Regions from separate parts of the Bradyrhizobium sp. SEMIA genome, predicted to be linked through region 1. Evidence: predicted binding sites of a transcription regulator. Region 1 holds the regulator's gene; the other holds the start of a gene.
What was found. The regulator PhoB, encoded in region 1, activates phosphate uptake and scavenging genes when phosphate is short. The targets are predictions, from matches to a motif close to TGTCATNNANCTGTCAT.
Positions count from the first base shown of each region.

Region 2: a site for PhoB is predicted at 7,009-7,025, ahead of FOM02_RS42250 (RNA degradosome polyphosphate kinase). Genes of this name have one in related genera too.

Region 1 covers NZ_CP046601.1:8,926,742-8,938,858, reverse strand. Annotated here, with positions in the region: gene FOM02_RS42780 (haloalkane dehalogenase) at 1-144, shown strand, start outside; gene FOM02_RS42775 (lysylphosphatidylglycerol synthase domain-containing protein) at 760-1,815, shown strand; gene FOM02_RS42770 (ATP-binding protein) at 1,849-3,147, shown strand; gene pstS (phosphate ABC transporter substrate-binding protein PstS) at 3,292-4,305, shown strand; gene pstC (phosphate ABC transporter permease subunit PstC) at 4,472-5,461, shown strand; gene pstA (phosphate ABC transporter permease PstA) at 5,463-6,308, shown strand; gene pstB (phosphate ABC transporter ATP-binding protein PstB) at 6,305-7,123, shown strand; gene phoU (phosphate signaling complex protein PhoU) at 7,135-7,851, shown strand; gene phoB (phosphate regulon transcriptional regulator PhoB) at 7,874-8,581, shown strand; gene FOM02_RS42735 (GcrA family cell cycle regulator) at 8,686-9,198, opposite strand; gene FOM02_RS42730 (aspartate aminotransferase family protein) at 9,653-10,855, shown strand; gene argF (ornithine carbamoyltransferase) at 10,855-11,778, shown strand; gene FOM02_RS42720 (Hsp33 family molecular chaperone) at 12,074-12,117, shown strand, end outside.
Region 2 covers NZ_CP046601.1:8,822,058-8,834,174, forward strand. Annotated here, with positions in the region: gene FOM02_RS42230 (adenylate/guanylate cyclase domain-containing protein) at 1-973, shown strand, start outside; gene FOM02_RS42235 (patatin-like phospholipase family protein) at 1,038-2,339, opposite strand; gene FOM02_RS42240 (hypothetical protein) at 2,834-3,091, shown strand; gene ppx (exopolyphosphatase) at 3,224-4,726, opposite strand; gene FOM02_RS42250 (RNA degradosome polyphosphate kinase) at 4,742-6,934, opposite strand; gene FOM02_RS42255 (DnaA ATPase domain-containing protein) at 7,117-7,794, opposite strand; gene FOM02_RS42260 (CDP-alcohol phosphatidyltransferase family protein) at 7,918-8,460, opposite strand; gene purM (phosphoribosylformylglycinamidine cyclo-ligase) at 8,617-9,690, shown strand; gene purN (phosphoribosylglycinamide formyltransferase) at 9,690-10,343, shown strand; gene FOM02_RS42275 (cold-shock protein) at 10,426-10,632, opposite strand; partial or broken gene FOM02_RS42280 (autotransporter outer membrane beta-barrel domain-containing protein) at 11,121-12,117, shown strand, end outside.

The sequences.
Region 1 (12,117 bases):
GCGGCCTCGCTGAAGCACTGCGCGCTGGTCCGGCTGGGCGCGGGATTGCACTTTCTCCAGGAAGATCACCCCGAGGCGATCGGTCGCTCCGTCGCCGGCTGGATCGCCGGCATCGAGGCGATGCGTCCGCAGCTCGCGGCTTGAGAGGCGCAGGCCGCCTTTGGTGGCCGCTCCAAGAGGCCCCAAGGCAATGCCTTGGCGTGGCGAAGCGTCAGGTGAGGGTTTTCTCCTCTGGGGGCCCTCGATTACGGAGATACCCTCTCCCCAACCCTCCCCCGCAAGCGGGGGAGGGAGCATACCTCCGTCGTGGCGTGCCTGGGATCAGAGTGTTGCGCTGCGGTGCACGCCCGCAATCTCCGCAGCCTGTCGCGCGCCGGAAAATCTGTGTACGCCTTTCGCCCTCTTTCAACCGGCAGGCGCGCCCCATAGATTGATTTCGGCTTAAGGCGTGACGGAACATTGTGCGGCCGAAATCATCAAAACTTCATGGCGCTTGCGCAGGATTGCTATGGAGATTCGCCTCGAGCCTTGCCGCCGAAAGCGCCAAACCGTGCATCCGGAGTCCGCAACGTGCCTAAAACATTGAAGGCACGAGTTTTTGTTCGAATTGCTGAATTCCACTCGGCCCCAAAACGCGCTAGTGGAGGGGCGGGGGGCATGCGCGATGCCGGAGCCGGCGGCGAGGGTTCGTTGAGTGCCAGTGCGTCGTCCGCCTGTTCGCCGGCCACCCCGGCCGTTGAAGCGTTGTTCGAGGTCTAGATGCTGGAAGCCATACGCAGGGCGATGTCGTTTCTGCGCCAGAAGCAAATCCTGCACAAACTTGGAGTTGTGATCAGCGTCGCGGTCATCGGCATCGCTTGCTATGTGCTCTACCACATGCTGCGCGGCATCGACTTCAACGAAGTCCTCGAGGCGATCAAGAGCACCGAGCCGCGCCAGATCGCGATGGCGGCGCTGTTCGTCGCCGCCGGCTATTTCACCCTGACCTTCTACGACCTGTTCGCCGTGCGCGCGATCGGTCATTCCCACGTGCCCTATCGCGTCAACGCGCTGGCCGCCTTCACCAGCTATTCGATCGGGCACAATGTCGGCGCCAGCGTCTTCACGGGCGGCGCGGTGCGCTATCGCATCTATTCGGCCTATGGCCTGAACGCGATCGACGTCGCAAAAATCTGCTTCCTCGCCGGCCTGACCTTCTGGCTCGGTAATGCCGCCGTGCTCGGCCTCGGCATCTCCTATCATCCGGAGGCCGCCGCTTCGATCGACCAGCTTCCGGCCTGGCTGAACCGCACGCTGGCGATGATGATCATCGTGGCCCTCGTCGCCTATGTGGTCTGGGTCTGGACCCAGCCGCGCGTGGTCGGCCGCGGACCCTGGACCGTGGTGCTGCCGGGCGGCCCGCTGACGCTGCTCCAGATCGCGATCGGCATCGTCGATCTCGGCTTCTGTGCGCTCGCGATGTACGTGCTGGTCCCGGACGAGCCCAATCTCGGCTTCGTCGTGGTCGCGGTGATCTTCGTCTCGGCGACCCTGCTCGGCTTTGCCAGCCACTCGCCCGGCGGCCTCGGCGTGTTCGACGCCGCCATGCTGGTCGGCCTCTGGCAGATGGACCGCGAGGAACTCCTCGGCGGCATGCTCCTGTTCCGCGTCCTCTATTATCTGTCCCCCTTCGTCATATCTGTAATCTTGCTGACGTTTCGCGAAGTTATAATCGGCGCACGATCGAAGCGTTTGCAGCAGGCGGCGCTCAAGCTCGACCCCGGCCCGGCGCGTGAAGCCGCCTATGTGAGAGAGCGCAGCGACAGCGGCGCCTGACCTGCGCCGAGCCCCTAGGAGAAGCCCGCACCGATGGCGATCGACGCCCCATCGTCTCCCTCCGCGCAGCCCTGGTCCGACCGGCTGCGCCATTCCACCGTCATCCTGATCGCCGCAGCGCTGACGCTGTCGGTGGTAGTCTCGCTCGGCGAATTGTCGGTGATGCGCGCTGCGACCGTATTCCTCTGCATCGCCGCCGCGGCGCTGATCCCCTGGCGGTTGCACGACAATGCCGCCTCGCGCGACGACACCCGCCGCGTCAACCCGGTCGAAAGCGCGGCGGTCGCCGCAGTGGTCGCCGGCATGCCCGATCCGGCGGTGCTGCTCGACCGCGCCGGCCGCGTCATCCATCTCAATGCCGCAGCCGCCCAGCTCGCGCCGGCGCTGCGCAAGAACGAGCTCGCCCAGTTCGCGCTGCGCTCGCCGGAGATCATCACAGCGCTACGCGAGTCGATCGCGACCACCGAGCCGCGGCGCGCGACCTATCTCGACCACGTCCCGGTCGACCGCTGGATGGAGCTGATCATCACCCCGGTGCCGGTTCCAACCAGCTTCGGCGGCGCCGACAAATGCATGCTGATGACTTTCCACGACCAGACGCCGCTGCGCCGGGTCGAGGAGATGCGCGCCGACTTCGTCGCCAATGCCAGCCACGAGCTGCGCACGCCGCTGGCCGCGCTGTCCGGCTTCATCGATACGCTCCAGGGCCAGGCCAAGGACGATCCCAAGGCGCGCGAGCGTTTCCTCGGGATCATGCACAACCAGGCCACCCGCATGGCGCGCCTGATCGACGACCTGCTGTCGCTGTCGCGGGTCGAATTGTCGGCCCATGTGCGGCCCGACACCCTGGTCGACCTGCTGCCGATCATCTTCCAGGTCGCCGACGGGCTGGAACCGCTGGCGCGGGAGCGCCAGGTCGAGGTCGAGACCCATCTGCCGGAGACCCCGGTGATGATCGCCGGCGACCGGGAGGAGCTGCTGCGCCTGTTCGAGAACTTGATCGAGAACGCGCTCAAATACGGCGCCTCGGGCGGACGTGTCATCGTGTCGCTGACGGTTCCGGCAGCCACTGATGGAACTCAGGAAATCCGGGTCCTGGTACGCGATTTCGGCCCTGGCATCGCGCCCGAGCACCTGCCGCGCCTGACCGAGCGGTTCTACCGGGTCGATGTCGGCGACAGCCGCTCGCAGGGCGGGACCGGGCTCGGATTATCGCTGGTGAAACATATTCTTAACCGTCACCGCGGCCGGCTTTTGATCGAAAGCGTGCCCCGGCAGGGCGCCACCTTCACCGCCTGTTTTCCCCAGGTGAAGACCCTGACACAGAGCTGAAAGCCAAACGATTTCAATCGTTTGACTGTGTCATCCGACTGTCACGAAACCTTCGTAAAAGCACAGCCGACTGCTCCTAAAGGGGCGGCGCGGGGAGCGCGATCGGGCGCGGATGGCGCTTCGCTCCCCTGTATGGAGACCAGCATGAATTTCATCAAAACTATCGTCGCTGCTGGCTTGGTCGCCGCAACGACGACGGCGGCGTTCGCTGCCGATATCACGGGTGCCGGCGCGACTTTCCCGTTCCCGATCTATTCGAAGTGGGCTGACGCCTACAAGAAGGAGACCGGCAACGGTCTGAACTATCAGTCGATCGGTTCCGGCGGCGGTATCAAGCAGATTCAGGCCAAGACCGTGACCTTCGGCGCCAGCGACGCGCCGCTCAAGGCCGAGCAGCTCGAGAAGGACGGCCTCGTTCAGTGGCCGATGGTGATGGGCGCGATCGTCCCCGTCGTCAACCTCGAGGGCGTCAAGGCCGGCGAGCTCGTGTTCGACGGCGAGACCCTCGCCAACATCTATCTCGGCAAGATCACCAAGTGGGACGACGCCGCGATCAAGAAGCTCAATCCGAACGTGAAGCTGCCGTCGGACGCGATCACCGTGGTCCGCCGCTCGGACGGCTCGGGCACCACCTTCAACTTCACCAACTACCTCTCCAAGGCCAGCGCGGACTGGAAGAGCAAGGTCGGTGAGGGCACCGCGGTCGAATGGCCGGTCGGCGTCGGCGCCAAGGGCAACGAAGGCGTGTCGGGCAACATCAGCCAGACCAAGAACTCGATCGGCTATGTCGAGTACGCCTATGCCAAGCAGAACAAGCTGACCTACACCGGTCTCGTCAACAAGTCCGGCAAGCCGGTTCAGCCAACTGTCGAAGCCTTCCAGGCGGCCGCTTCGAACGCCGACTGGGCCAAGGCTCCCGGCTACTACGTCATCCTGACCGACCAGCCCGGCGACAAGTCCTGGCCGATCACCGCGGCGACCTTCATCCTGATGCACAAGGAGCCGGCTGATAAGGCGGCGTCGAAGGAAGCCATCAAGTTCTTCGCCTGGGCGTTCAAGAACGGCGCCAAGGCGGCCGAGGAGCTCGACTACATCCCGATGCCCGAGAGCGTCGTGAAGCTGATCGAGAAGACCTGGTCGGCCGACATCAAGAGCTAAGCTCTCCTGTTCCGGAAGGCGGCGCGGCTGCGAAAGCCGCGCCGCTGGTCCGGAGCTCTCGCGAACGATCGTTCTCCGGGCCGGTGCCGCAATGGCGAACCATCCGGGGCACGCGACAGCAACTTAAAAAAACGTATAGTCAGTACAGGGGATCGGCGTGGCAGAGATGGCTGTCGAGAGCAATGTAGTAGATGCCGCCGGACCGTATGATCGCGCCAAGGCATTGAGCGCGTTCAAGCTCGGTGACCTCACCTTCTACTGGATCACGCGCCTCAGCGCGATCTCCGTGCTGCTGATCCTCGGCGGCATCATTGTTTCGCTGATCGTCGGTGCCTTCCCGGCGATGAAGGAATACGGCATCTCCTTCTTGTGGACGCAGCGCTGGGCGCCGTCGGCAGATCCCCCCGTGCTCGGCGCGCTCGGCCCGATCTACGGCACGCTCGTCACCTCGTTCATCGCGATGGCGATCGCCATTCCGGTCGGACTTGGCATCGCCATCTTCCTCACCGAGCTCTGCCCGCAATGGGCGCGCCGCCCGATCGGCATGGCGATCGAGCTGCTCGCCGGCATCCCCTCGATCATCTACGGCATGTGGGGCTTCTTCGTGCTGGGCCCGTTCCTGGCCAACACCTTCCAGCCGTTCATGATCAAGATCTTCGACGGCATCCCCGTGCTCGGCGCGATCTTCGCAGGTCCCCCGTCTTATCTCAGCCTGTTCAACGCCTCGCTGATCCTCGCCATCATGGTGCTGCCCTTCATCACCTCGATCTCGGTCGACGTGTTCAAGACGGTGCCGCCGGTGCTCAAGGAAGCCGCCTACGGCGTCGGCTGCACCACCTGGGAAGTCGTCCGCAGCGTCGTGATCCCCTACACCCGCGTCGGCGTCATCGGCGGCGTCATGCTGGCGCTCGGCCGCGCGCTCGGCGAGACCATGGCGGTGACCTTCATCATCGGCAACTCGTTCCGCATCTCCTCGTCGATCTTCGCCCCGGGCACCACGATCTCGGCGGCGATCGCGTCCGAGTTCGCCGAAAGCGACGGCCTGCACCAGTCCGGCCTGATCCTGCTCGGCCTCCTGCTGTTCGTGCTGACATTCTTCGTGCTCGCAGCCGCGCGCCTGATGCTGCTGCGTCTCGAAAAGAAAGCGGGGAAGTAACATGAACCCGATTTACGCACGCCGCCGCCGCATGGACATCGTCATCCGCGCGCTCTGCCTCGCCGCCGCCGCCTTCGGCGTCACCTGGCTCGCGCTGATCCTGCTGACGCTGTTCTACAACGGCCTGACCGGGCTCAACCTCCAGGTCTTCACCGAAAACACCCCGCCGCCCGGCTCGACCGAGGGCGGCCTACTCAACGCCATCGTCGGCTCGGTGATCATGACCGTGCTCGGCGTCGGCATCGGCGCGCCGCTCGGCATGTTCGCCGGTACCTATCTCGCCGAGTACGGCCGCAACGACAAGCTGACCTCGGTGATCCGCTTCATCAACGACATCCTGCTGTCGGCACCCTCGATCATCATCGGCCTGTTCATCTACGGCGCTGTGGTGGTGCCGATGCGCGGCTTCTCGGCGATCGCCGGCTGCCTCGCGCTCGCCGTGATCGTCATTCCGGTGGTGCTGCGCACGACTGAGGACATGCTGCTGCTGGTGCCGAACGCATTGCGCGAGGCGGCCTCCGCGCTCGGCCTGCCGCGTTCGCTGGTGATCAAGCGCATCGCCTATCGCGCCGCGCGCTCGGGCCTCATCACCGGCGTGATGCTGGCCACCGCCCGCGTCGCCGGCGAGACCGCGCCGCTGCTCTTCACCGCGCTGTCGAACCAGTTCTTCAGCCTGAGCCTGAACAAGACGATGGCCAACCTGCCGGTGACCATCAACAACTTCGTGCAGAGCCCCTACGCCTACTGGAAGCAGCTCGCCTGGAGCGGCGCCCTGCTGATCACGTTGACCGTGCTTGCCTTGAACATTGGCGCGCGCATCCTGAGCGCCGAGAGGACCGCAAAATGAGCGATATGTCAGTTACCGTCAGTACGCCCGTTCAGCACGGCTCGCAGCCGCTACCCGAAGCCCCGGCCAAGGTGACGGTGCGCAACCTCAACTTCTATTACGGCGAGCATCACGCGCTGAAGAACATCAACCTGACGCTCGGCACCAACCGCGTCACGGCGTTCATCGGCCCGTCGGGCTGCGGCAAGTCGACCCTGCTGCGCATCTTCAACCGGATGTACGACCTCTATCCGGGCCAGCGCGTCACCGGTCAGTTGATGCTCGACCAGACCAACATCCTCGACCCCAAGCTGGACCTCAACCTGCTGCGCGCCCGCGTTGGCATGGTGTTCCAGAAGCCGACGCCGTTCCCGATGACGATCTACGAGAACATCGCGTTCGGCATCCGCCTCTACGAGAAGATCTCGAAGTCCGAGATGGACGACCGCGTCGAGAAGGCGCTGCGCGGTGGCGCCCTCTGGAACGAGGTCAAGGACAAGCTCAACGCGTCCGGCCTGTCGCTCTCGGGCGGCCAGCAGCAGCGCCTCTGCATCGCCCGCACCGTCGCGGTGCGGCCCGAGGTGATCCTGTTCGACGAGCCCTGCTCGGCACTGGACCCGATCTCGACCGCCAAGGTCGAGGAGTTGATCCAGGAGCTGTCCGAGAACTACACGATCGCGATCGTCACCCACAACATGCAGCAGGCGGCCCGCGTCTCTGACAAGACCGCCTTCATGTATCTTGGCGAGCTGATCGAGTTCGACGACACCAGCAAGATCTTCACGTCGCCGAGCGATCGGCGGACGCAGGATTACATCACCGGCCGGTTCGGCTGAGGAGACGGGATATGGGTTCTGAACATACCGCAAAGGCCTTCGACACCGACCTCCAGGAGCTCACGCGCCTGGTCGCCGAGATGGGCGGCCTCGCCGAGCGCATGATAGTCGATTCCGTCGACGCGCTGATCCGCCGCGACGTCGCGCTCGGCCAGCGCGTGGTCGCGACCGACGCCGAGATCGACGCGCTCCAGAAGAAGATCGAGGAGCGCGCCGTTCTCACCATCGCCCGTCGCCAGCCGATGGCGGTGGACCTGCGCGAAATCGTCGGCGCGATGCGCGTCGCGACCGATCTCGAGCGCATCGGCGACCTCGCCAAGAACATGGGCAAGCGCGTCGCGGCGCTGGAGACGGACTTCCATCCGCTCAAGCTGTTCCGCGGCCTCGAGCACATGACCGACCTCGTGCAGCAGCAGGTTAAGTCGGTGCTGGACGCCTACGCCGCGCACGACCTGCCGGCGGCGATGGCGGTGTGGAAGGGCGACGAGGAAGTCGACGCCATCTGCACCTCGCTGTTCCGCGAGCTCCTCACCTACATGATGGAGGATCCGCGCAACATCTCGTTCTGCATCCACCTGATGTTCTGCGCCAAGAACATCGAGCGCATCGGTGACCATGCCACCAACATCGCCGAGACCGTGTTCTACATGATCGAGGGCCAGGCGATCACCGACAAGCGGCCGAAGGGTGACATGACGACCTTTGCCACAACGGTCCCGAATAGCTGAAGAGTCAAGGAGCGACGACACCATGGGCGCACGCATTATGGTGGTTGAAGACGAGGAAGCTCTCACCGAGCTGCTTCGCTACAACCTCGAAGGCGACGGCTATGACGTCGAGACGGTGATGCGCGGCGACGACGCCGACACCCGTCTCAAAGAACACATCCCCGACCTGATCGTGCTCGACTGGATGCTGCCGGGCCTCTCCGGCATCGAGCTGTGCCGGCGGCTGCGCACCCGCCCGGAGACCAAGCAGCTGCCGATCATCATGCTCACCGCGCGCGGCGAGGAGAGCGAGCGGGTGCGGGGGCTTGCGACCGGCGCCGACGATTACATCGTCAAGCCGTTCTCGGTGCCGGAGCTGCTGGCGCGCGTGAAGGGCCTGCTCAGGCGCGCAAGCCCGGAGCGGCTCGCCACCGTGCTCGCCTATGGCGACATCGAGCTCGACCGCGACAAGCGCCGCGTCGCGCGCTCGGGCCGGCCGATCGATCTCGGCCCGACCGAATATCGCCTGCTGGAGTTCTTCCTCGAGCATCCGGGCCGCGTGTTCTCGCGCGAGCAGCTGCTCGACAGCGTCTGGGGCCGTGACATCTACATCGACGAACGCACCGTCGACGTGCATATCGGCCGCCTGCGCAAGCTGCTCAATCTCGGTCGTGAGCAGGACCCGATCCGCACTGTCCGCGGCGCCGGCTACGCGCTCGACGACCGCTTTGCGAAGGCGGAGCAGACGTAAGAACGATTGCAAGCGAGCAAAATAAAAGCGCGCCAAGTGGCGCGCTTTTTTATGTCACGGGTCGTCCCGGTCGCGTGCCGGGACGATGTCGTTTGAAGCAGCGTTCAGCGCGTGCCGGGCTTTGCCGGCGCACGGCGACGATCCGCCGCCGGCTGGTAGGCGACGCGCGAGTGCTGCGCGCAATAGGGCAGGCCGGAAAGCGCCTTGCCGCCGCAGAAGAAGAAATCCGGGCTCGAGGGATCGCCGACCGGCCAGTGGCAGGTCGCCTCGTTCAGCTCCAGCAGCGACAGCCGCTGGCTCATCGGCACCACGTTATCGTAGGTGACCGGCTCGGCCTCCACCTCGACCTCGAAGGCCTGCGCCAGTGCGGTGTTGCCGCGCGAGATCGGACGGCTCACGCGCATCATGTGCTGCGCGGGGCGGGCCTTGCGCGGCCGGGGCGCTGCCGATGAGGGGCTCTTGGCGCGGCCGGACAGGCCGAGCCTGTGCACTTTGCCGATCACGGCATTGCGGGTCACATTGCCGAGCTCGGCCGCGATCTGGCTGGCCGAAAGTCCGGCCTCCCAGAGCTTCTTCAGCTGCTCGACGCGATCATCGGACCAGGTCAAAACCGTCATTGCACCCTTTCCCTCGCTGCCGGCCAGCCATCCTGGGGCCTCACAGCGAATGCCTAAGCCTTGAAAAACCCGTGCCGCCAGAATCCCTTAAGGCTCGCCGGGCACGCAGGATGCGCCCGAACGTTTACGCCGGTACATGAGGACTCTTGGGATCAGAACTGCTGCACGAGATGTCGTATCTGACAGTCCAAACGCTACAATATGGCGTGACTCGCGCGCAAGAGTCCGCCGACTCGCTTCCACATGTTCCGTGGTGAAAATCCCGCAAAATCGGCACCGCAAGACTACGGATTCAGCGTTTCCCGGGGCTTTCGGGCGGCATTGACACCCGTCTCACCAGGCATAAGATAGTCGCACGTGCCGCCCTTAAAAGGCGGCACGTTTCGTTTTCCGGGCCGGTCAATGGTGCGTTGCGCAATGCACTCAAGCCGTCCGCAACATCCAAGTGATCGTCATGACCAACAGCGCCGCGCCGCATTTGCTCCCCGTTTTCGCCAGGGCCGACCTCGGTTTCGAGCGCGGCGAAGGCTGCTGGCTGATCGCGACCAATGGCGAGCGCTATCTCGACTTCACTTCGGGCGTCGCGGTGAACGCGCTCGGCCATGCCCATCCCGCGCTGGTCAAGGCGTTGCAGGAGCAGGCGACGAAGCTGTGGCACATGTCGAACCTGTTCCAGAGCCCCGACGGCGAGAAGCTCGCCGCGCGCCTGTGCAGCGAGAGCTTTGCGGACTTCGTGTTCTTCTGCAATTCGGGCGCCGAAGCGCTGGAGGGCGTGATCAAGCTGGTCCGCCATCATCACTTCTCCAAGGGGCATCCGGAGCGCTACCGCATCATCACCTTCGAAGGCGCCTTCCACGGCCGCACGCTGGCAACACTGGCTGCAACGGGATCTGCAAAATATCTCGAAGGTTTCGGTCCGCCGATGGACGGCTTCGACCAGGTGCCGCATGGCGACATCGAGGCCGTGAAGAAGGCGATCGGCCCGCAGACCGCCGGCATCCTGATCGAGCCGATCCAGGGTGAGGGCGGCGTGCGTTCGTCGCCGCCCGCCTTCCTCAAGGCGTTGCGCCAGCTCTGCAACGAGAAGGGCCTGCTGCTCGCGTTTGACGAGGTGCAGACCGGCATGGGCCGCACCGGCGATCTGTTCGCGCATCGGCGCACCGGCGTGACGCCTGACGTGATGTCGCTGGCGAAAGCGCTCGGCGGCGGCTTCCCGATCGGCGCGGTGCTGGCGACCGCAGAGGCGGCCTCCGGCATGGGGCCCGGCTCGCACGGTTCGACCTTCGGCGGCAATCCGCTCGCGATCTCGGCTGCGAACGCCGTTCTCGACGTCATGCTCAAGCCCGGCTTCTTCGATCACGTGCAGAAGATGTCGCTGCTGCTCAAGCAGAAGCTCGCCTCCGTGATCGACCGTCATCCCGACGTCGTCAGCGAAGTGCGCGGCGAGGGGCTCCTGATCGGCATCAAGGCCGTGGTGCCCTCCGGCGATCTGGTCGCGGCGCTGCGCAACGAAAAATTGCTCACGGTCGGCGCCGGCGACAATGTCGTGCGTTTCCTGCCGCCTCTCATCGTCACCGAAACCGAGATCGAGGATAGCGTCGCGCGGCTCGAGCGCGCCTGCACGGCCCTTGCCGGCAACAAGCGGGCGGCAAGCTGATGAGCAGTTCACCCAAGCATTTCCTCGACATCAACGAGCTGCCGCTGACGGAGCTCAAGCGCATGCTCGCCGCATCCTCCGCGATGAAGGCGAAGCAGAAGGCGCACCAGCCGGTGAAGCCGCTCGAAGGCAAGACGCTGGCGATGATCTTCGAGCGTCCCTCGACCCGCACCCGCGTGTCGTTCGACGTCGCCATGCGCCAGCTCGGCGGCGAGCCGATCATGCTCACAGGCGCCGAGATGCAGCTCGGCCGCGGCGAGACCATCGCCGACACCGCGCGCGTGCTGTCGCGCTATGTCGATGCCATCATGATCCGCATCCTCAACCACGAGGCGCTGCTGGAGCTTGCGCAACATGCGACCGTGCCCGTGATCAACGGCCTGACCCGGCGCTCGCATCCCTGCCAGGTGATGGCCGATCTCATGACCTATGAGGAGCATCGCGGCCCGATCGAGGGCCGGACGGTGGCCTGGACCGGTGACGACAACAACGTTCTCGCTTCTTGGGCGCACGCCGCCGAGCGCTTCAAGTTCAAGCTCAATGTCGCAACGCCGCCGGAGCTCGCGCCGAAGAAGGTGATGCGCGACTGGATCAAGGCGACGAACGCGCCGATCGTGCTCGGCACCGATCCGGAGGCGGCCGTAAAGGGCGCCGATTGCGTTGTCACCGACACCTGGGTGTCGATGGGCGACAAGGAAGGCGAGCACCGTCACAACGTACTCAAGCCTTACCAGGTCAATGCCAAGCTGATGTCGCTGGCCAAGCCCGACGCGCTGTTCATGCACTGCCTGCCGGCTCATCGCGGCGAGGAGGTCACGGATGAGGTGATCGACGGCCCGCAATCGGTCGTGTTCGACGAGGCGGAAAACCGCCTGCATGCGCAGAAGGGCATTCTGGCCTGGTGCTTCGACGCGGTGAAGTAGGCGCGTTGGAATTCGCCGCGGCCGCCTCATACACTATCGTCGTCCCTGCGAACGCAGGGACCCATACCGCGGTCACTCTCTTGTGGCAGGCTGGCAGAGGCTGACCAGTCTTCGCCGAACTGCAGCCTGTGGTTATGGGTCCCGGGCTCGCGCTTCCGCCTTCGCCCTTCGGCGGACAAGTCGCGCGCCCCGGGACGACATCGAATTTGCGTTATCGCGTGCCATGATCACTGCTCCCGGAACACGCTGCTCTGCAGCCCTTCCATTTTCGCCCTCCGACCCCAGATAAAGCGCCATGGTTTTCCAATCCCCTGACATGAAAACCGGGCCTGAAGGCCC
Region 2 (12,117 bases), 100 kb from region 1:
GGAAATGATCTCGGCGCTGCTCGATCTCGCCGAAGCGCGCCACGATCGACCGACGCTGCTCAACGCGATGCGCGGCCAAGGCATGATTCGCCTTTTCATGGGACATCTCACGGGCGCGCGCGAGGTGATCGAACGGGCCTTCGAGACGTTCGAGGCGAGCAGCGAGCAGGACAGATTGGCGGCGCGGGCCGCCGGGCAGGATGCGGGCGTGGCCGACCTTGCTCTGATGTCATGGGCGCTGTTATTGCTGGGCCACCCCGATACGGCGCTCGCACGTGTGAATGCTGCCATCGAACGCGCAGATGCCATCAATCATCCGCACTCCCAGGCTTACGCGACCTATTATGCGTCCATTATCCACGCGCTTCGGGGCGAGTTCCTGACGGCGCACCGCTACGCGGACCGCTGTCTCAGCTTGTCGGAAGAGCACGCATTCAGGCAATGGCGGGGATTGTCGCGCGCCGTCCGGGGGATAAGCGCCACCTTTCTTGATCCCTCATCCGCCGCGCTCGAGGAAATCCAGGCTGCGATGAATGAATATCGTGGCGCGGGCTATCAGCTCGGCATCACGGCACTGTACGTGCTCCTGGCTCCGGCCTTGTTGTCGAGCCATCAGCGCGAACCTACGCTGGAGCTGATCGAACAGGGCCTCGCCACGACCGGCCGCAACAGCGAACGGATATTTGAGGCCGAGCTGTACCGGCTGAAAGCGGGCGCGTTGCTCGTCCGCGGCGCATCGGAAGCTGCCACCGAGCCGCAACTACTGCTCGATCGCGCATTGACAATCGCAAGAAGCCAGCACGCCAAGGCCCTCGAGCTTCGAGCTGCAACAGACCTTGCCGCGTTGTGGATCGATGAGCGGAAGCACCAGCAAGCGTTCGACCTGCTCGCGCCCATCCACGCCTGGTTCACCGAGGGTTTTGAAACACGGGACGTCAAGCAGGCAAAGGCGTTGCTCGACCGCCTGCGGTAGTTCTGGCTGAACTACAGATAGAGTGACGTGACTCAGCAGGTTGCAAGGCCGGTTTACCCCGGCGTCAAGCGTCGAATTGCTGACGACATTCCTGATAGGTACCTTGCACCTCCCGCCATTCCTTCGCATGGTCGTTCGCCGGATCCTCGTTGATGAAATGTGGCCCGGGATGCGGCGGACGATCTTGATGTTCGTAGTATGCGGCAATCGCTTGTTCCGCGGCGGCTTTCCCCAACTTGCGCCCACCATGCAGGTTGCTGTGATTCCATTTAAAATTGATGTGCCCCGGCACATGAATCTCCACGACTGTGCCTTGCCACCGACTGTCCTTTTTCCCGTCGCACCGGACGTGGTACTTGAAGAGCTTGACGTCGTCTTCGCCAACGGTTGCTGCGAACAATTGGCAGAGATTTGCCAAGGCATCGTGAAGGTTTTTCGGTTTGCGGACTTGCTTCGCATCGACGATCCGGCTCACCCATATTTCGTCGAGCTCATCGCCCGGCTTATGATGCTCCTGGATCAGGCTCTCGAAGTTGACCGTGTCGATCAGCGCTCCCTCGCAATATGTAACCTTGTCGATCTCCACCGTTTCTTCGATGAAGGGAAGGGCTGAACACGCGCACAGACTGGATGCAGTGATGGGCACGTTGTACTCAATGTCCTTGGCCCTCCGAGTCTGATCAAACTCACGGTTGGAAAACAACGCGAGCTTGTGATCGTCGAGATTCCAGGCGTTGTGAAATATGAACGGCTTTTCGGGCTTGTTCAGCTCGTCGAAATTGATGCCGTTCATGAATTGGCTCTGCGGATAGTTGATCCTGGAGAGGCCGGTCACATGGGACAGATACATCATCGACGTGGCATAGCGAACGAAAGGATTTGGTGCCAACACCTGATTGAGAATCCATCTATTTCTGTCGCCCTCGTCCGGGATCGTGAACCTTCCCCCGCAGCCCCTATTTGGGCGTTGAGGGAACCAGAGCGACATGGTTTTCTCGACGGCACTCGCCATCGCCTGCGGATCCCACAAATGCTTATAGGTATTGGCATCTGTGACGAAGTCGGACATAGCCTTGCTGATGGTTCCCCAATCCGGGCCGAACACCGTGTTGATGGGAAAGCGCTTGTAGCTTTCGTCGTCGCGAAACACGTTATCCCTGAAGAATTCATAGGTCCTTTTCGCCCTGTATTTATTCGCAACTACTTTGTCGTCGAACTGGTTATAGACAATCCCAACCCAGGCGCCGATGCACGACAATGCCCACACGTCGAAGGTTATTCCTGCATTGGCGAGAGCTTCCAGAACCCCGATATGCAGCCCTGCTGCCGGGCCCCCACCGCCAAGCGTGATCGCTCTCTTCACCATCGGAACCTCCATCTGATTTATCGTTTGGCTTATTCTCCAATCAACGTTCTGAGTTGCGCGAAGAGATTTGTCGTTCTTGGGCTCCCGGCCGCACAGAATGCCCTCGAACCAAATTTGGCAGTTCATGGAGTCAGCATTGAGAAATACGATACATGCGACCGAGCGGTGAACGTCGATGTTCGATCTCGAACCTGCTGATCCCACTGGTGCACGTCGGCCAAGGGCCCGGTTAGCGTACCGCGGTCTCACTCGTCCATTTGTGAACCACTTCACGTACGATACTTATCGCCGATCATGGCAGCGGGCCTGTGGTCCAAATCGCGGCTTCCGCTCCTGGCCGTGGCTGGAGGTCCCGGTGGCTGTCGACGCGTCCGCAGTTGGGCGGAGAGCGGAAGCCGCGAAGATCGGCCATGACCCGAGGCGGAGATCGTTTGCGGGGAGGGAACTGAAGCGGGACCCGCCTGTTGGTTCGATCAGCCAAGCGGAGTCTCGCAATGCGGATCATTCTGATAACGGCAGTCGGCTGGGCGTTGTCGTGCGGATTTGCGGCAGCGCAGACCGACCCCAAGGACATGACAACTGGACGCTCGGCACCAGAAGAAAAAGGTCAATTGCAGCCACAAGGTTGGACCGGACCGCTGGACACGAAATCGGGGGGCGCGCCGCCGGAAAGCCCGCAAGGTCAAAGCCCCCCGGGAATGCAGGCAGCGCCGGACGGATCAACCAAGGTGGTGACCGAGCCACGTAAGTAAGTCTTACTTGGTTTGTCGTCGCGAAGTCGGACTCACCCGGGATGAGCCGAGGCGTAACGTCTGCTTGTGGCCCTTAGCGGTCCTCAGTCTTCGACGACGTGATGTCTGCTTTCACAGGTGGAACAGACTAGCCTACCGCCGCACGATCGAGCCGTTGCGGCCGATCAGGCGGGCGAGCTGGCGGAAGCGGCTGCCGACGCGGTCGGCGACGAGGTCGACGAGCCGGTGCTCGAACACCAGCATCAGACTGCGGCCCTGGCTGCGGAAATGCGTGGCCGGCAGCACGCCGGGACGTGCCGCCGAGATCAGATGGGCGACGCGAAACGCCGCGCCGAGCAGGCGGGCACGTTCGAGCTGGGCCGGCGTCAGCAGCTCCTGCATCGTGGCCGGCGGCTGGTTCTCTTCGCTGAGGCCCGCATAGCGATAGAATACGGACAAGCCGACGAAGGCGCGCTCGGTGTGAGTGATGGCGCCGAAATTGGCGTTGACGACAAGGCTCAGCGTCTGCTCGCCGCGATGGTCCGGATGCACGCGCCAGCCGATGTCGGAGAGCAGGCACGCGGTGTGGCGCAGGCGGCGATCCTCCGGCGTCTCGCGCAGCTTCACCACGCGCACCAGGATATCGGTCCAGGCGATCAGCTCGCGGGCATGCTTCGCCGAACGTGACAGCAGCTGGTTCAGCTCCTCGGCCGCGCAGATCAGCCCGTCCTTGTTGCGCTCGCTTTCCGTGAGCTTCTCGTGCAGCAGGCCCTCGCGGACGCCGAAGGTCGAGAACACGATGGTCTTCGGCTTTGCCACGCGGATGATGTGCTCGAGCACCAGCGCCGCATAGGTGAGGAGCGGGCGGCGAGCGTCGGCGACGACCTCGATGTCGGCGAGCATGCCGGTGGCGGCAAGGCGGCGCAGGCGGCGCGAGAAGTCGAGCGCCTCAGCCGCGGGAATGGAGTAGCCGTGCATCACCTGCAGCGGATAGCCGCTCTGGATGATGTGGATGCGCGCGAGCGCGCGCCAGGTGCCGCCGACGGCGTAGAAGGCACGGCCGCGGCCTGCGACGAGCTGCGGCACCTCATCGATCTCCTCGCGCACGATGCGGTCGGCGCGCTTGAGCGATTTGTGCGCGAGGTCCTGGAGCGCGAGGCCGCCGAGCGGCAGCGTCACGCCGCTGCGCACGCTGTTCCGGCGCACGTCGATCAATTCGAGCGAGCCGCCGCCGAGATCGCCGACGATGCCGTCGGGAAGATGGATGCCGGAGATCACGCCGAGTGCCGACAGCCGCGCCTCGCGCGGGCCGGACAGGATCTCGATCTTCACCGCGCAGATGCGTTCGGCCTTGGCGATGAAGTCGGGGCCGTTGGAGGCGTCGCGGCAGGCCGCGGTCGCGATCGCGAACACGCGGCCGACCTGCATCACGCGGCACAGGGCGCGGAATCGCTTCAGCGAGGTCAGCGCCTTGTCGACGGCGTCAGGCGCGAGCAGGCCGGTGCTCTGCACCTCGCGCCCGAGGCCGCACAGCGTCTTCTCGTTGAAGATCGGAAGGAGGCTCCGCGTCAGCCCCTCATAGACGACGAGACGGACCGAGTTGGACCCGATGTCGATGACCGCGACGCTCGAGCCGCGCTTGCGCGGCCGCTTCACGTCGACGGTCCCGGATCAGGATTGATGACGTTCATTACGGCGCGTGAGGCGGCGCGGCGAGGATTCCTTGAGCGACTTTCCACGGCCAGACAGACTCGGATTTGTCATGAAGTAGTTGTGCACGTTGAAAGGCTCCTCGCCCTTCGCGGCCTTCATACGCGTTGAGGACCCGTCCGGCAACAACTGCCAGCTCTGCTCATTGTCCTTCAGGTTCGCGACCATGATCTGTTCGAGAACCTGCTGATGCACCGTGGGATTTTGCAGCGGACACAGCACCTCGACGCGGCGGTCGAGGTTGCGCGGCATCATATCGGCGGACGAGATATACACAGCAGCTTTGGCGCTCGGCAGGCCCTGGCCCATGCCGAAGCAGTAGATTCGGCCGTGTTCCAGGAATCGCCCGATGATCGACTTGACGCGGATATTCTCCGACAGGCCGGGAATGCCGGGCCTGAGGCAACAGATGCCGCGCACCACGAGCTCGACCTGCACGCCGGCTTGCGAGGCTTCATAGAGCGCGTCGATGATGTCGGGATCGACGAGCGCATTCATCTTCATCCAGACCGCGCCGGGACGGCCGTGCTGGGCATGCGCGGTCTCGCCCTGGATGTGCTCGATGATGCGCTTGCGCAGGGTCAGCGGCGATACCGCCATCTTCTCCAGATCGCTCGGAGCAGCATAGCCGGTGATGAAGTTGAACACGCGCGCAGCGTCTCGGCCGATGGTCGGATCGGAGGTGAAGTAGGAGAGGTCGGTATAGATACGCGCGGTGACCGGATGGTAGTTGCCGGTGCCGGTGTGGACGTAAGTCGTGAGGCTGCCGCCCTCGCGGCGCACCACCATCGAGAGTTTCGCGTGCGTCTTCAATTCGAGGAAGCCATAGACGACCTGCACGCCGGCGCGCTCGAGGTCGCGCGCCCAGCGGATGTTGGCTTCCTCGTCGAACCGAGCCTTGAGCTCGATCAGCGCGGTGACGGACTTGCCGGCTTCGGCGGCTTCCGCAAGCGCGCGCACGATCGGCGAGTTGTTGGAGGTGCGGTACAGCGTCTGCTTGATCGCGACGACATCGGGATCGCGCGCGGCCTGCTGCAGGAACTGCACGACGACGTCGAAGGATTCGTAAGGATGGTGGACGATGAGGTCCTTCTGGCGGATCGCCGCGAAGATGTCACCGCCATGCTCGCGCACGCGCTCGGGATGGCGCGGCACGTAAGGGGTGAATTCGAGGTCGGGCCGGTCGAGGCGGGTGAGCTGCGAGAGCTCGTTCATGGCGAGCACGCCATCGACCAGGAACACTTCGTCATCGGCGGCCGACAGCGCGTGCTGCACGAAGCTGCGCAGCTCCTCGGGCATCTTGGCGTCGATCTCGAGCCGGATCACCGATCCGCGGCGGCGGCGCTTCAGCGCGGTCTCGAACAGGCGGACGAGGTCTTCGGCCTCTTCCTCGATTTCGAGCTCGGAGTCGCGGATGATGCGGAAGGCGCCCTGGCCGTGCAGATTGTAGCCGGGGAAAAGACGGTTGATGAACAGGCCGGTCGCCTGCTCCAGCGAGAGCAGGCGCACCGCCTTGCCCTCGGACGGCAGGCGGATGAAGCGGTCGATCTTGCCGGGCATGCGGATCAGCGCGTTCATCTGCTTGCCGTCGGCCTCGCGCGTGAGCTGGAGCGCGATGGTGAAGCCGAGGCTCGGAATGAACGGGAAGGGATGAGCCGGGTCGATCGCGAGCGGCGTCAGCAGCGGGAACACGTTGTTGAGGAAATAGTCCTCGATCCAGGTCCGCTCCGCTTTGGTGACGTCCTTGCCGTCAACGAGCACGATGCCGACATCGGCCAGCGTGCCGCGCAGGTCGCGCCAGATCGCCTGCTGGTCGGAGGCGAGCTGGGAGACGGTGCGGTTGATCAGCGCAAGCTGCTCGGACGGCGTCAGGCCGTCGGGCGCGCGTTCGGCAATGCCCTCGCGCACCTGGGCCTTGATGCCGGCGACGCGGACCATGAAGAACTCGTCGAGGTTATTCGCCGATATCGACAGGAATCGCACCCGCTCCAGCATGGGGTGGCTGGGATTGACCGATTCCTCCAGGACGCGGCGGTTGAAATGCAGCCAGGACAGCTCGCGATTGATGAACCGCTCGGGGCTCGTGGCGATTGCCGGCAGGCCCTCGGTCTCAGGGGCTTTTTCTTTAGTTTCAACGGCTTGCGCTGAGTCCATGAGAAGTCGGTCCATCCAGTTCGCCCCACCTTGCGACTTATGCGCAAAAACCGGCGGGAGCATGTGTTAGTGCGATGACGTTTCGATGACATTGATGTTCCGCCGTCGCGCCGCGTCAAGCGGCCAAGGGCGACAAGGGGAGCAAGAGCGGCAAAGAGCGGAAAAGGGCGCCCGAGCGGCGCTCAGGCGTCCCGCAGCAGCTCGGCGGCCAGCGCCCGTGTGACGGGACGGCCGAGCCGGAGGGCCTCGCTGTCGAGCAGCTCTACGGCCTGTCGGGCGGCCGCCGAGGACCGCTCCAGGCGGGTGGCGAGGTAGCTGACGATGCTCTCGTCCATCGTGAGCTGGCGGTCGGCGCAGAACTTGACGATCAGGCCGCGGAAGAGCTGGTCGTCGGGAGGCAGCAGCGAGATCACGGGCACCGCACGCAGGCGCGAGCGCAGGTCGCGCAGCTCGATCTCGAGCGATGCCGGCACGTCGCGTCCGGTGAAGAGGATGTAGGCACCGTCCTCACGGGCGAGGTTCATCAGATGGAAGAGGGCGCGTTCGTCAAAATCCCCGGCCTTGAGATCCTCGACCACCAGCGCGCCAGTGGCGAGCGCGCCCGGGACGCCTGCGGCGGTCAACGCATTGGCCGTGGTCGAGCGGGCGCCGGCCTCTTCGGCCCAGATCGCGGCGAGATGGCTTTTGCCGCTGCCTTCGGGACCGGCCAGCCACATGATCCGGTTCGACCAATCCGGCCAGCTGTCGATCAGGGCAAGGCCGGCGGCGTTCGCGGGGCCTTCGAGGAAATTGTCCCGGCTGAGGCTCTCCGCATGCGGAAGCGAAAACGCCAATTGTCGGGGATGAACGCGGCCTGCCACGCTTGCTTTGCTCCATGCCGGCGTGCCGGCCGTGTTTGACGAGATTCGACTTCATCGAGCGGGAGTTGGCCTGTTGCGGGGCCAAGTCCCTCACCGAAAAGTCGTCAACTCACAGATCCCAACTCACTTGGCCTCGATCGTGCTCATGTGCCGCAGCCACTCGACGAGATAGAGCGACACCGAGGAGAGCGTGAAGACCGTGACGAGACCCATCAGGATGATATCATAGGGCGCTGGCTTGAAGCCGAAGGCAAGGGCGGCCAGCACCAGCGCTGCGTAGGACACCTGGGCCGCTGTGTTTAGCTTGGATACTTTCGACGGCTTCATCTCGACGGGCTTGTCGAACAGCCAGGATACGATCACCGCTGCGACGATCATGATGTCGCGCGACACCACCAGGATCACGATCCAGCGCGGGATGTCGCCCCAGATGCCGAGCGCGAGGTAGATCGACACCAGCAGCGCCTTGTCGGCGAGCGGGTCGAGCAGGGCGCCAAGCTCGCTCGTCATGTTGAAGCGCTTGGCCAGGAAGCCGTCGACGGCGTCGCTGATGCCGGCAATCAGGAAGACGGCGAATGCCACCTCCATTTGGCTCGACACGATGGCCCAGACGATGATCGGGACCAGCATGATGCGGCCCAGGGTAATGATGTTCGGAATACTCACGCGGCGCTTCCCGGCACCCGGTCTGACCTCGAATCCGGCCCCCAGGGAGGCTGAACCGGTTGATATCTCTACATAGTATAGGGCGGGGCGCCACGCTTGCCATTGCGCGTCCCCGGAATTCGACGTAACCAGCCGCAAACCCACTGGAAATCGGGCATGACCGACCGCAAAAACGGCCTCACTTACGCCGATTCAGGCGTCGATATCGACGCGGGCAACCGCTTGGTCGACCTGATCAAGCCGATGGTGCGCGCCACCGCGCGGCCCGGCGCCGACGCCGAGATTGGCGGTTTCGGCGGCCTATTCGACCTCAAGGCGGCCGGTTTCAAGGACCCGGTCCTGGTCGCCGCCACCGACGGCGTCGGAACCAAGGTCAAGATCGCGATCGAGACCGGCCTGCATGGCGGCATCGGCATCGACCTCGTCGCCATGAGCGTCAACGACCTCGTGGTGCAGGGCGCCGAGCCGCTGTTTTTCCTCGACTATTTCGCCTGCGGCAAGCTCGATCCGGAGGCCACGGCCTCGATCGTCGCGGGTGTCGCCGAAGGCTGCCGGGAATCCGGCTGCGCCCTGATCGGCGGCGAGACCGCCGAGATGCCCGGCCTCTACAAGGATGGCGATTACGACCTCGGCGGTTTTGCCGTCGGCGCCGCCGAGCGCGGTACGCTGCTGCCGCGCAAGGATATCGCCGCGGGGGACGCCGTGATCGGCCTTGCCTCGTCGGGCGTGCACTCCAACGGCTTCTCGCTGGTGCGCAAGATCGTGGAACAATCCGGCCTCGGCTTCGAGGCGCCGGCTCCGTTCGCACCGGTGATGACGCTCGGCGGCGCGCTGCTGACGCCCACGAAGCTCTATGTCAAATCCTGCCTGCGCGCGATCCGCGAGACCGGCGCGGTGAAGGGGCTCGCCCACATCACCGGCGGCGGTTTCACCGACAACATTCCGCGCGTGCTGCCGAGCCATCTCGGCGTCGGCATCGACCTCGCGCGCCTTCCGGTGCTGCCGGTGTTCAAATGGCTGGCGCACCAGGCCGGCATCGCCGAACTCGAAATGCTGCGCACCTTCAACTGCGGCATTGGCATGATCGCGATCGTCGAGCCCGACAAGGTCGAGGAGGTCGTGCGGGTCTTCGCCGATGCCGGCGAGACCGTGGCGCAGCTCGGCACCGTGATCCCGGCCGAGGGCGAGCATCGCGTCGTCTATAACGGCCATCTCGACCTGGCGCTGTGATGAAGCGCCGCGTCGCCATCCTGATCTCCGGCCGCGGCTCCAACATGTCCGCACTGATCAGGGCCGCCAGCGCGCCGGATTTCCCTGCGGAGATCGCGCTCGTCATCTCGAACAAGGCCGACGCCCTCGGGCTCGAACGGGCCAAGGCGGCCGGCGTGAACACGCTGGTGATCGAGAGCAAGCCGTTCGGCAAGGACCGCGCCGGCTTCGAGAATGTGCTGCAGGCAGCGCTCGACCAGCATGGCATCGAGCTGATCTGTCTCGGCGGCTTCATGCGCCTGTTCACGGCCGAGTTCACCAAGGCCTGGTACGGGCGGATGCTCAACATCCATCCATCGCTGCTGCCGTCGTTCCCCGGCCTTGATCCGCACGGCCAGGCCTTGCGCGCCGGAGTGAAATTGTCCGGCGCGACGGTGCACTTCGTGATCCCCGAGACCGATGCCGGCCCGATCGTGATGCAGGGCGCGGTGCCCGTCAGCGACCACGACACCGCCGACACGCTGTCGGAGCGCATCCTCGAAGTCGAGCACCGCATCTATCCCGAAGCGCTGCGGCTGCTCGCAACTGGCAAGGTCCAGATCGAGGGCGATGTGTGCAGGACGGCGGGAAGCTCTGCGTCGGAGAATTTTCTGGTTGCGCCTGTGGTGGGCTGAAGCGCGAGTCGTCGTCACAAACGAAATCCCCCGGCAGAGCCGGGGGCAACGTCATGATCTCTCGCGCTAGGCTTGAGAGACATCAGGAGACCTTGAGGTTCTCCGCGGATGATTTGCCGCGGTTCTCCACGAGGTCGTATTCAACCACCTGGTTCTCATTGAGTGTCGAAAGTCCGGCGCGCTCGACGGCGGAGATGTGGACGAACACGTCCTTGTCGCCGCCGTTCGGCTTGATGAACCCATAGCCCTTGGTCGGGTTGAACCATTTGACGGTGCCCTTTTGCGGCATCCTCAGTCTCCTCCACTAGATACAAAAAAGACGCGGCCGCTGTTTCGCGTGCCACGCCACAAACGGGCTTCCGGAAGTCTGTTCGAGTCTTGAGTCTCAATGTCGCGAAACGCACAGCCGAGCGGCCAATTCCGATTGTGTCGAATATTGCAACATGAAAATCGCCCGTTAGCAAGCCGCGCGCGATTTTCAAGAGCGGTCCGGCTATCTGCAGCCGCTATTTCGAACCTGTGGCAGCGGAACCACAATCCGGGGCAATCACTCCTGCTCGCGCCCTGCACCCGATTGACCCACCGTTGCAGTTCAGCGCAAATCGTCGCATGCAGCGTGGCGCGTGTTGCATTTTTGCGCGTCGCTTTTCGCTTTGGGATTTTGTCGTTATGCGCTGCACGTCGCAGCTCTCGGGGACACGGCGGGCGATCCGGTTGGAGGGGAGCGGTGGTATGCCCATGCTCCCGCGCGCCAAGGCAATCGTCACCACATTTGTCATGGCAATTGTGGTGACGATTGGCCTGACCGTGGCCGCGACGCCCGCCTTGGCGCAGAGACGGCCGCCGCCTCCGACGCCATCGCCAACGTCGGCCAATGACGACCAATCCGCCGGCAACGCCGCGCTCGATCTCGGCTCGGGCTTTCTGGAGCGGCTCGGCAACCAGGCCTCGGGCGGTTTCAACCGCGCCTTCCGCACCAATCCAGGTGGCGGCGGCGCGTCGGCGAGCACGGAAGATCCGCGCTACCGCACCTGGTTCGAGGGCTACGGCATCTCGGTTCGCACCGATGCGCAAGGCGACTTCGTCGGCGACAAGCGCAAGACCTTCGGCGGCGTTGCCGGCTTCGGCGCACGGGTTGCGCCTGGCGTCAATCTCGGCTTCTCGGTCGACCAGAGCCACACCGACATCGACGTGCCGCTTGCGCTGCAGTCCGCAACGCTTGACCTGACGCAGCTCGGCTTCAACGGCTCGGTCGACAAGGGACCATGGACCTGGGCCTTCGCGCTGGTGCACGGCTTCGGCAAGGTCCACTCCAGCCGGGATACCGGCTTCGGCCTTGCGACCGCGGGCTATCGCGCCGCGGTCGACGGCGCCCTGACCGAGATCAGCTACTACTGGACCAAGGACCAGATGCGCATCGTGCCCAAGGGCGCGGTCGAATATGTGCGCGCCACCAGCGCGGCATTCCAGGAGGCCGGCGGCCTTGATCCGCTCAACGTCGGTTCCACCACCCTCTCACGCGCGCGCGTCATGATCGGCGCGAGATCGGCCGCTACTTCATCCTCGACCAGAAGATCCTGGACCTGTCCGCCTACGGCAAGTTCGTCGACAATTTCCACCAGGACCTCGGATCGATTCAGGTCAGCCTGGGGACCCAGAGCATCGTCGTGCCCGGCATCGGCGAGAGCCGTTACGGCATGGATGCCGGCGCCTCGGCCTCGCTCAGCCTGACCAACACGGCGCGGCTCTACGTCAATTACGACGGAAAGTTCCG